2 linked regions of the Cystobacter fuscus genome follow. The protein of the gene in region 2 interacts with the protein of the main gene of each other region in a pairwise test. Links are inferred from orthologs where the notes say so. Each region holds a gene or a part of one and is shown on either strand. Other genes may lie near its edges.

Region 1 (4,289 bases), 4.3 Mb from region 2 along the record:
CGGGTCCGTGCCTTGGCCCTCGATCTGGCCGCGGAACTCCCCTTCAACTCGGGGTATGTGGACTTCGTCCTCTGTTCGGACGGCTTTCGTTCTGGCGAGGCCCTCAAACTCATCCGGCCGCGCTACCCGGGAGTGCACCTCGCCGTGAGCAGGGCGAGACTTCGCATGAACACCTGGGTGGACGGGGTGCACTGGATGAACTTCCTCGGGGAGCCCGTGCTCGGGAAGATCGGCGGCATGCCCGGTCTGCGCGCGCACCTGGCACTCCCGGGTATCTCCCTCCAGGAGATGAGCGGAGACCGGGTGCTCATCACCCTGGGAGAGCAACCGGAGGTCGGAGACGTGGAGGCGGGCCAGACGCTCCCCCTGCACCGCGCGCTCGCCCGGCTCCTCCAACCCCACCTGTATCACAGTGACCTGGATGACCTCTACCCGACCACCGAGGAACTACTCCGCTGGGAGCGCCGCTTCCTGGACTGATCCTGGGCGTTCACCAGCGGGGAGCGGATAGCGCCCCCCGGAAGATTGCGCGTTCCGGTTTCTCGGCCGGGCAGGCCGCTGGACTTCACTTCGGCTGGCGTCGGGCTCACGCCCATCCTCAGCACGCAAGTCGCATCGGTGTTCCGCGCATCTCAGGAGGGCGGTTCGACGAGGTCTGAACGCCCAGGGGCATCTGACGCTTGGGGCCAGGCCCGGACCTGAGCGATGGTGGACGGGACGACCGACCGGTTCCGAGCCCTCCATGAGCGTCCCGCCCATCCCGTCTCCCCCCGCGGCCACCCACCACGAGACCTTTGGCTCGCTCCCGGTGTTTCCCTCCGGTGGCCCCGCGGATCGTCTGCCCCGGGCCCGGGAGTACCTGCGCGAGGCTTCCTCCCGCGTCGAGGCCTTCCATCGCGGCGGCGCCGCCGGCCTGTCCACCAGCCGCCTTCTCGCCGCCACCACCGACGCGCTCGTCCAGGGCCTCTTCTCCGAGCTGTCCGCCGAGCTCAATGCCCCTCCGGGCCTCGCCCTCGTGTCCCTCGGCTCCTACGGCCGCCGCGAGCTGTCCCCCCACTCGGACCTGGATCTGCTCCTCCTGCGCCCCCCGGGTGTCCCCGAGGCCGCCGCCGCGCCGCTCGCTCGCGCCTTCCCCACGCTCCTGTGGGACTTGAAGCGCGCCGTCGGCTGGAGCGCCCGCTCGCCCGACGAATGCATCCGCGCCGCCGACGGCGACCAGACCATCCGCACCGCGATGCTCGACGCGCGCTTCCTCACCGGCGACGCCGCCACCTTCGCGCTCTTCACCCAGAACGTCCTGCCCCGGCTGCTCACCCACCGCGCTGACGCCTACATCCAGGAGAAGGCCCAGGAGCTGCGCGCCCGCCGCGAGAAGTTCGGCGACTCCGTCTTCCTGCTCGAGCCCAACCTCAAGCAGGGGGAGGGGGGCCTGCGCGATCTGGAGACGGCCCTGTGGATCGCCCGGGTGCGCTTCCACACGCGCGGCCTCACCGGTCTGCTTCAGCAGTCCATCCTCCCGGGCCCGGAGGTGGCGCGCCTCAAGGCCGCGCGCGACTTCCTGCTTCGCATCCGCCACCACCTGCACTTCCTGCGCGGACGCAAGGAAGACCGGCTCACGTTCGACTTGCAGGAGGAGGTGGCGCGCTTCCTCGGCTACCAGCAGGGGCCCGTGCTGCCCGTGGAATCCTTCATGCGCGATGACTACCTCGCCGCCAGCGCCATCCGCCAGGCCGCCGACGCGCTCATCGCCCGCTGCGAGGAGCTGAGCGCCGCGCGCCGCGTCTCCTTGCTCCCGGGGCGCCGGCTGGGTCCCTTCCGCGTCTTCCACGGCAAGCTCACCGTGTCCGACCCCGCGCTGTTCACCCGCGAGCCCGCCTCGATGCTCGACTTCGTGCGCACCGCCGAGGAGCACGGCCTGACGCTCTACTCGTGGGCCCGGGGGCAGGCGGTGCAGGCCCTGCCCGCGCTGGAGGCCGCCCGCGCCACGCCCGCCGTCACCGCCGCCTTCAAGGCCCTCTTCGCCCGGCCCGGCACCCGGGGCGAGCTCCTCTTCGAGCTGCATGACATGGGGCTGCTCGGCGCGGTGGTGCCCGAGTTCGGCCGCGTCACCGCCCACCACCAGCACGACCTGTACCATGTGTACACCGTCGACGTGCACACGCTCTTCGCCGTGCGCCGCCTCTACACCCTGCGCGCTGGAGACCTGGTGGCGCAGGAGCCCGAGCTGTCGCGCGAGATGCGCGAGCTGTCGGACCCGCTCCCGCTCTACCTGGGCATGCTCCTGCACGACGCGGGCAAGGGCATGGGGGGAGACCACTCGGAGAAGGGCCGCCTGTTGATGGTGGCGCTCGGCGAGCGGCTGGGCCTCACCGCGCGCCAGCGCGAGGTGGCCGAGTTCCTCGTGAAGGAGCACCTGGCGATGAGCCACACCGCGCAGCGCCGCGACCTGAGCGATCCGGCGCTCATCGCCGACTTCGCCCAGCGGGTGGGGGACGTGGAGAAGCTCACCTGTCTCTACCTGCTCACCTGGGCGGACATCAGCTCGGTGGGGCCGCGCATGTGGACGGCGTGGAAGGGGCAACTGCTGCGCGAGCTGTATGACAAGACGCGCGCGCACCTGGTGGGCCGGAGCGCGCCCACCGGTGGTCCGCTCGTGCGCGAGCGCTTCCTCGCGCGCTGGGCCCGCGTGCTCGGCGAGGCGCGGGCACTCGAGCTGGAAGGCAGCCTCCCCGAGCGCTACTTCCTCGGGACGGATCCCTCGCGCGCCACACTCCATGGCCGGCTGCTCGCCCGGGCCGCGCGCCAGCCCCTGGCCGCCGCCCTGCGCCACCACCCGGACGCGGGCTCCAGCGAGCTCACCCTCGCGGCCCGGGACAGACCGGGTCTGCTCGCGTTGCTCGCCGGCGTGCTGTCCGCCCACCGCATCGACATCCTCTCCGCGCGCATCGTCTCCACCTCGGACGGGCTGGCGCTGGACGTGTTCGACGTGCGGCCTCCCCAGGGACAGCGCCTGGAGCGCTCGCGCTGGCGTCAGGCCCGGGCGGACCTCCTGCGGATCCTCACGGGCGCGGCCCCCATCGAGGAGGTGCTGCGCCGGCGCCGCGCGGGCGCGCTGCCGCAGCGGCACCTGCCCCCCGTGGCGCCCCGGGTGACGGTGGACAACCGCGCCTCGCGGGACTTCACCGTGGTGGATGTGCTGGCGCGCGATCGCGTGGGCCTGCTGCACGCCATCGCCTCGGCCCTCACGCGCTCGGGAGCGAGCATCGCCCTGGCCAAGGTGTCCACCGAGGCCCACCGCGCCATGGACTCGTTCTACGTCACGCGCGAGGGCGCCCGGGTGGAAGGCGCGGGAGGGGAGGCGGCCCTCGTGGACGCCATCACCGCCGCCCTGGAGGCCCTGGAGCACGAGGGCTCCGCCCCGCGGCACTGAACGTCCCCGGACGGCTCCTGGTGCCCGTGGCGGACGGGAAGGCGAGCCCTCTCCAGGCCGCCCGCCCGAGGATCCGGATTCCAAGCCAGAGCTCGCCGGGGCCGTTACCCCTCACGTGATCGCCCACCCGCAGGGTGCCGGGGTGGGAGATCTATCGGGAATCCACAACGCGGGCTGGTGTGTTCTCAACATTGAAGCGTCCAGGCGGACAGGCCGTAGTCTGGCGTGCATGGAGGGCTTTTGAGCATAAGTAACTGAAATCATTGGGGTTTCAGATGCATCCCACCAGTTGTGAACGGCTGGCGGAGTACAGAGCTTGCTTGCATCGGGGCGCCTCCGTCCCAAGTTTTCAAGCAAGGGGCACCCTCGTGGGGACGGGGCAACGCAGGAGGAGAAGGACATGCAACAGGACAAGGACAACAAGGGCAGCATGACGGTGGCTGAGGCGGGGCGTAAGGGCGGAGAGACCGTGCGCAACGAGCGAGGTCGCGAGTTCTACGAGACCATCGGCCGCAAGGGCGGCGCGACGGTGAAGGCCGAGCGCGGCCGTTCGTTCTACGAGGAGATCGGCCGCAAGGGCGGCGAGACGGTGAAGGCCGAGCGTGGCGCCAAGTTCTACGAGGAGATTGGCAAGAAGGGCGGAGACCGGGTGAAGGCCACGCGGGGACCGAACTTCTACGAGGAGATCGGCCGCAAGGGTGGGCAGAAGGTGAAGAAGCTCATCGAGGAGGGCAAGCGCGCGGCGCGAGCGCTGCAGGAGGCCCAGGCGGGCGCGGCGGCGGCTCCGGCGGCTCCAGCGGCTCCAGCGGCCGAGGAGGAGCGTGCGCCGGTGGCGGCCGACGAAGCCACCCCGGAGCGC
Region 2 (4,032 bases):
CACCTGCCGTTCTTCCGCTCGCTGTTGCGCTGGAGCCTCGTCGTGGGAGCGCTCGGCACGATCGCCACGCTCGGGGCGCAGTACCTGCTCCGCCAGAAGCTGCTGGATTCGCAGGGGCTGTCCCAGTACTACCTGCGCCCGGTGCGCCAGCTCGGCGAGCTGGGACTCGCCGCCTTCTATGCCTCGGGCCTGGTGCTCCTCTTCCAGCGCGAGGGGTGGCGGCGACGGCTGCGGGTGCTCGCCCCCGTGGGCCGTATGGCCCTGACGAACTACCTCGGCCAGAGCGTGCTCGGCCTCCTGATGTACTACGGCTTCGGCCTGGGACTCATGGGCCGGGTGGGCCCCGCGGCGAGCATCGCACTCACCCTGACCGTCTTCGCGGTGCAGGTGGCCTTCAGCCATGCGTGGCTCGCCCGCTTCCGCTTCGGTCCGGCCGAGTGGCTGTGGCGCTCGCTGACGTACGGCAAGGCCCAGCCCTTCCGCCAGGACAAGGGCGTGGTGGCTCCCAGCCCTTGAGAAGGCCGCGACCTACCGTCCCCCCTCATGGGACAGGAGCCGCCGTGAAACCAGGCGGCCTCGGATGTCGCTTTTCCGAAGAGTGCGTCCCGCCCCACGCGGAAGCCGGGGGTGTGATAGGCACGGAGCCGTGAGCCTCTCCGTATCGATCGTCATCCCCTATACCCCCCAGTCCGCTCCGGCCGCGTCGCGCTTCGCGCGGGCGCTCGCCCAACGGAACGAGACCGAGGTCATCCTCGTGGGAGACGGCCCCCTGGACGCGCCGCACGCCCCCAACGTGCAGGTCATCCCGGGCGTGGCCGGCAAGGGAGTGGCCATCCGGACGGCGCTGGACCGGGTCAAGGGCGGCATCACGGTGCTCCAGGACGCGGATGGGGCCTACTCGCTGGAGTCCTGCGAGACGCTGTGCCGTCCCATCCAGGAGGATCGGGCGGACGCGGTGTTCGGCAACCGCGCGGGCACGAGGATGGGCGCGAGCGTGCTGGCGGACCGGGCGCTGGGCCAGGTCACCCGCTTCGTCACCGACGTGCCGCTCGCGGATCCCCTCTGTGGCCAGCGCGCCTTCCGCACCGAGGCGCTCAAGTCCGTGGCGCTCACCAGCGACGACGACGCGGTGGACGCGGAGATCGTGGTGAAGCTGGCGGCGCAGCTCTACCGGCTGGCGGAGGTGCCGGTGGGGTTGGACACGCCGCCGCACCAGCCCCTGGCGTCCCAGTGGTCGCGGCTGCGCACGCTCGTGCGCTACGCCACGGTGCGCGACGACGCGGACAACCAGCACGAGGGCTACACCACGCTCGAGCGCATGGACGGCGCCAGCAACTACAACGCGTGGCTCGGCCAGCGCTTCCGCGAGCACCTGGGCCGGCGAGTGCTGGAGATCGGCTCGGGCATCGGCACCATCACCGAGAAGCTGGAGCCGGGGCTGGAGCTGCTCATCGCGCTCGAGGTGGACCGCTTCTACGTGGACCGGCTGAAGAACAAGTTCCGGGGCCGCCCCCATGTCCGGCCCTACCTGTCGGACGTGGCGCTGGCCGACTGGGAGGCGTTGAAGGCCGAGCGGCTGGACACCATCGTGCTGTCCAACGTGCTGGAGCACATCCCCGACGACGCCTCGGCGGTGCGCCGCTTCCGGCAGATCCTCCCGCCGGGAGGCCGCGTGCTGGTGCTCGTGCCGGCGCTGCCGCAACTCTTCGGCACCATCGACGAGGCGGTGGGCCACCACCGCCGGTACACGAAGGAGGGGCTGATCCAGGTGCTGGAGGGCAACGGCTTCGAGGTGGAGACGTTGGAGTGGATGAACCTGGTGGGTGTTCCCGGCTGGTTCATGAACAGCCGGGTAATGCGTCGTCGTTCGGTGCCCAAGTTGCAGCTCAAGGTCTATGATCGGTTCGCCCCGCTGTTCGCCAAGGCAGAGAGCCGGGTGAAGCTGCCCGTGGGAATGAGCCTCTTCGCCGTGGCGCGGGCCACGGGAGGTGCGCAATGAAGAAGATCGAAGCCATCATCAAGCCGTTCAAGCTCGACGACGTGAAGGACGCGCTGCACGAGGTGGGAGTGCACGGCCTCACCGCGGTGGAAGTGAAGGGGTTCGGCCGGCAGAAGGGCCACACGGAGCTCTACAAGGGCGCCGAGTACGTGGTGGACTTCCTGCCCAAGGTGAAGGTGGAAGTGGTGGTGGACGACGACCTGGCCGAGCGCGTGGTGGACGCCATCGTGCGCGCGGCGCGCTCCGGCACGGAAGGGAAGATCGGCGACGGGAAGATCTTCGTCATCCCCGTGGACGAGGCCGTGCGCATCCGCACGGGGGAACGCGGCAGCGACGCGCTGTGAGCGTCCCGTCCCGAGCGGTCCTGGCGGCGCTGGTGGCGCTGTACGTACTGCTCTTCCCGTACCACCCCGGCCTGCGCTCGCCCAACGAGCTGTGCCGGTTGTGGCAGACACGCGCCCTGGTGGAGTACGGCACGCTCGACATCAACCGGGCGCTGCGTGACTTCGGCTACGTGGGCGACCTGTCGGTGAAGGACGGGAAGTACTACCCGTCCAAGGCGCCACTGCTGTCCTTCGCCGCGGTGCCGGTCTACGGCGTGCTGCGCGCGGCGGGTGGAGGCACGCTCCGCGCCGTGGGCGAGGTGCCCCTCGTCTTCTTCAGCCGGCTGCTGCTCACGGTGCTGCCCACGCTGCTCCTGCTGGGGCTCGTGCGCCGCTTCCTCGGGGCCTACGTGTCCGCCGGCGTGGCCGACGCGGTGACGGTCACCTACGGACTGGGCTCGCTGGCGTTCAGCTACTCGCTGCTCTTCATGAGCCATCAGACGACCGCGGTGCTGCTCTTCGGCGGCTTCTACGCGCTATGGCGGGTGGCGCGCGACGAGTGGAAGCCGTGGGGCTACCTCGTGGCGGGAGCCTGCGCGGGCGCCACGCTGGCCGCCGAGTACACCGGAGGCCTGGGCGTGCTGGGCCTGGTGCTGTACGCCGCGCTGAGCGTGCTCTGGCGCGAGGAGCCCCCACGGGCGCGCGCGCGCCGGTTGCTCCAGGGCGCCGGACTCACCGTGCTCGGGGCCCTGCCGTTCGTGGTGGGGTTGATGCTCTACCACCAGGCGGCCTTCGGACATCCGCTCGAGACGGGGTACAAACACCTCAACGACGCGGCCTACCAACCCTGGCACCTGGGGGGCTTCCTCGGCATCCGCTACCCGGATCCGCGCGCCTTCGCCCTCTCCTTCTTCTCCCCGCTCCGGGGCTTGTTCACCCTGTCGCCCTTCCTGCTGCTCGCGCTGCCCGGACTGGGCGTGCTCGGACGCGAGGCGCGCACCCGCCCCGAGATGCGGGCGCACCTGTGGCTCACGGTGGCACTGCTGCTCGGGTACACCTACTTCACGTCCTCCTTCTCGTATGACTCCTGGGGCTGGACGACGGGCCCCCGTCACCTGACGGGACTCGTGCCCTTCCTCCTGCTGCCCGTGGGCCTGCTGCTGGAGCGCGCGCGGAGTGCGCAACGGAAGGCCTGGGCGGGCGTCGCCGCCGCGCTGTGCACCGCCTCCATCGTGTTCACGGGACTGGCCACCTTCGTCAACTACGTCCCGGACGACGTCTCCAACGCGGTGCTCGGACTGGCCATGCCGCTGCTCCGGGCGGGCTACGTGCCCCCGAACGTGCTGAACCTGCTCGGCCTGCCCAACCCGGTGGCGGGCCTCGCCCTGGGACTCGTGCTGCTCGGCGTGGCACTCTGGGTCTTCGTTCGTCTGGCCTCGATCGGGGAGCGGCCCGGACGTGCTCCCCTGCTCGCAGGGCTGGCGGCCTTCGCCGTGCTGCTCGGCTTCCAGGCCGTCACCGTGCGGCATGACGCCCCAGACCAGGGCGCGGTGAACCTCCTGGAGAAGGTGTGGCTCGTTCCCCCCGGCCGGACGCTGTCGTTTTGACCCTCCATGAACGTCCGCGCCGGGGGAACGGGGAAGCCTCCGCCCCACCGGCACGCCGCCTCCACGGCCACCGGGGAAACCCAGGAAGAGGGTGGGTTTCTCC

What was found. Proteins that work in one complex are often made in the same cells at the same time.
Region 1: the proteins of CYFUS_RS06965 (region 2) and glnD interact in binary tests that used the Escherichia coli proteins (3 or more experiments, as listed by UniProt). The link is inferred for Cystobacter fuscus from one-to-one orthologs.

What each region holds. Positions count from the first base shown.
Region 1 is NZ_CP022098.1:5,956,123-5,960,411, forward strand. The notes cover bases 374-3,630. They hold glnD ([protein-PII] uridylyltransferase), read left to right. Parts: upstream 374-742; coding sequence 743-3,430; downstream 3,431-3,630. Other genes in these bases: CYFUS_RS50840 (type VI immunity family protein), read left to right, coding at 374-480. In the rest of the region: more of CYFUS_RS50840, read left to right, coding at 1-373; CYFUS_RS24215 (general stress protein), read left to right, coding at 3,831-4,289.
Region 2 is NZ_CP022098.1:1,665,912-1,669,943, reverse strand. What follows is about bases 670-3,669. They hold CYFUS_RS06965 (P-II family nitrogen regulator), read left to right. Parts: upstream 670-1,995; coding sequence 1,996-2,343; downstream 2,344-3,669. Other genes in these bases: CYFUS_RS06960 (hypothetical protein), read left to right, coding at 2,340-3,669; CYFUS_RS06970 (bifunctional glycosyltransferase/class I SAM-dependent methyltransferase), read left to right, coding at 670-1,999. Outside these bases: CYFUS_RS06975 (DUF418 domain-containing protein), read left to right, coding at 1-516; more of CYFUS_RS06970, read left to right, coding at 647-669; more of CYFUS_RS06960, read left to right, coding at 3,670-3,929. UniProt on the Escherichia coli protein: P-II indirectly controls the transcription of the glutamine synthetase gene (glnA). P-II prevents NR-II-catalyzed conversion of NR-I to NR-I-phosphate, the transcriptional activator of GlnA. When P-II is uridylylated to P-II-UMP, these events are reversed.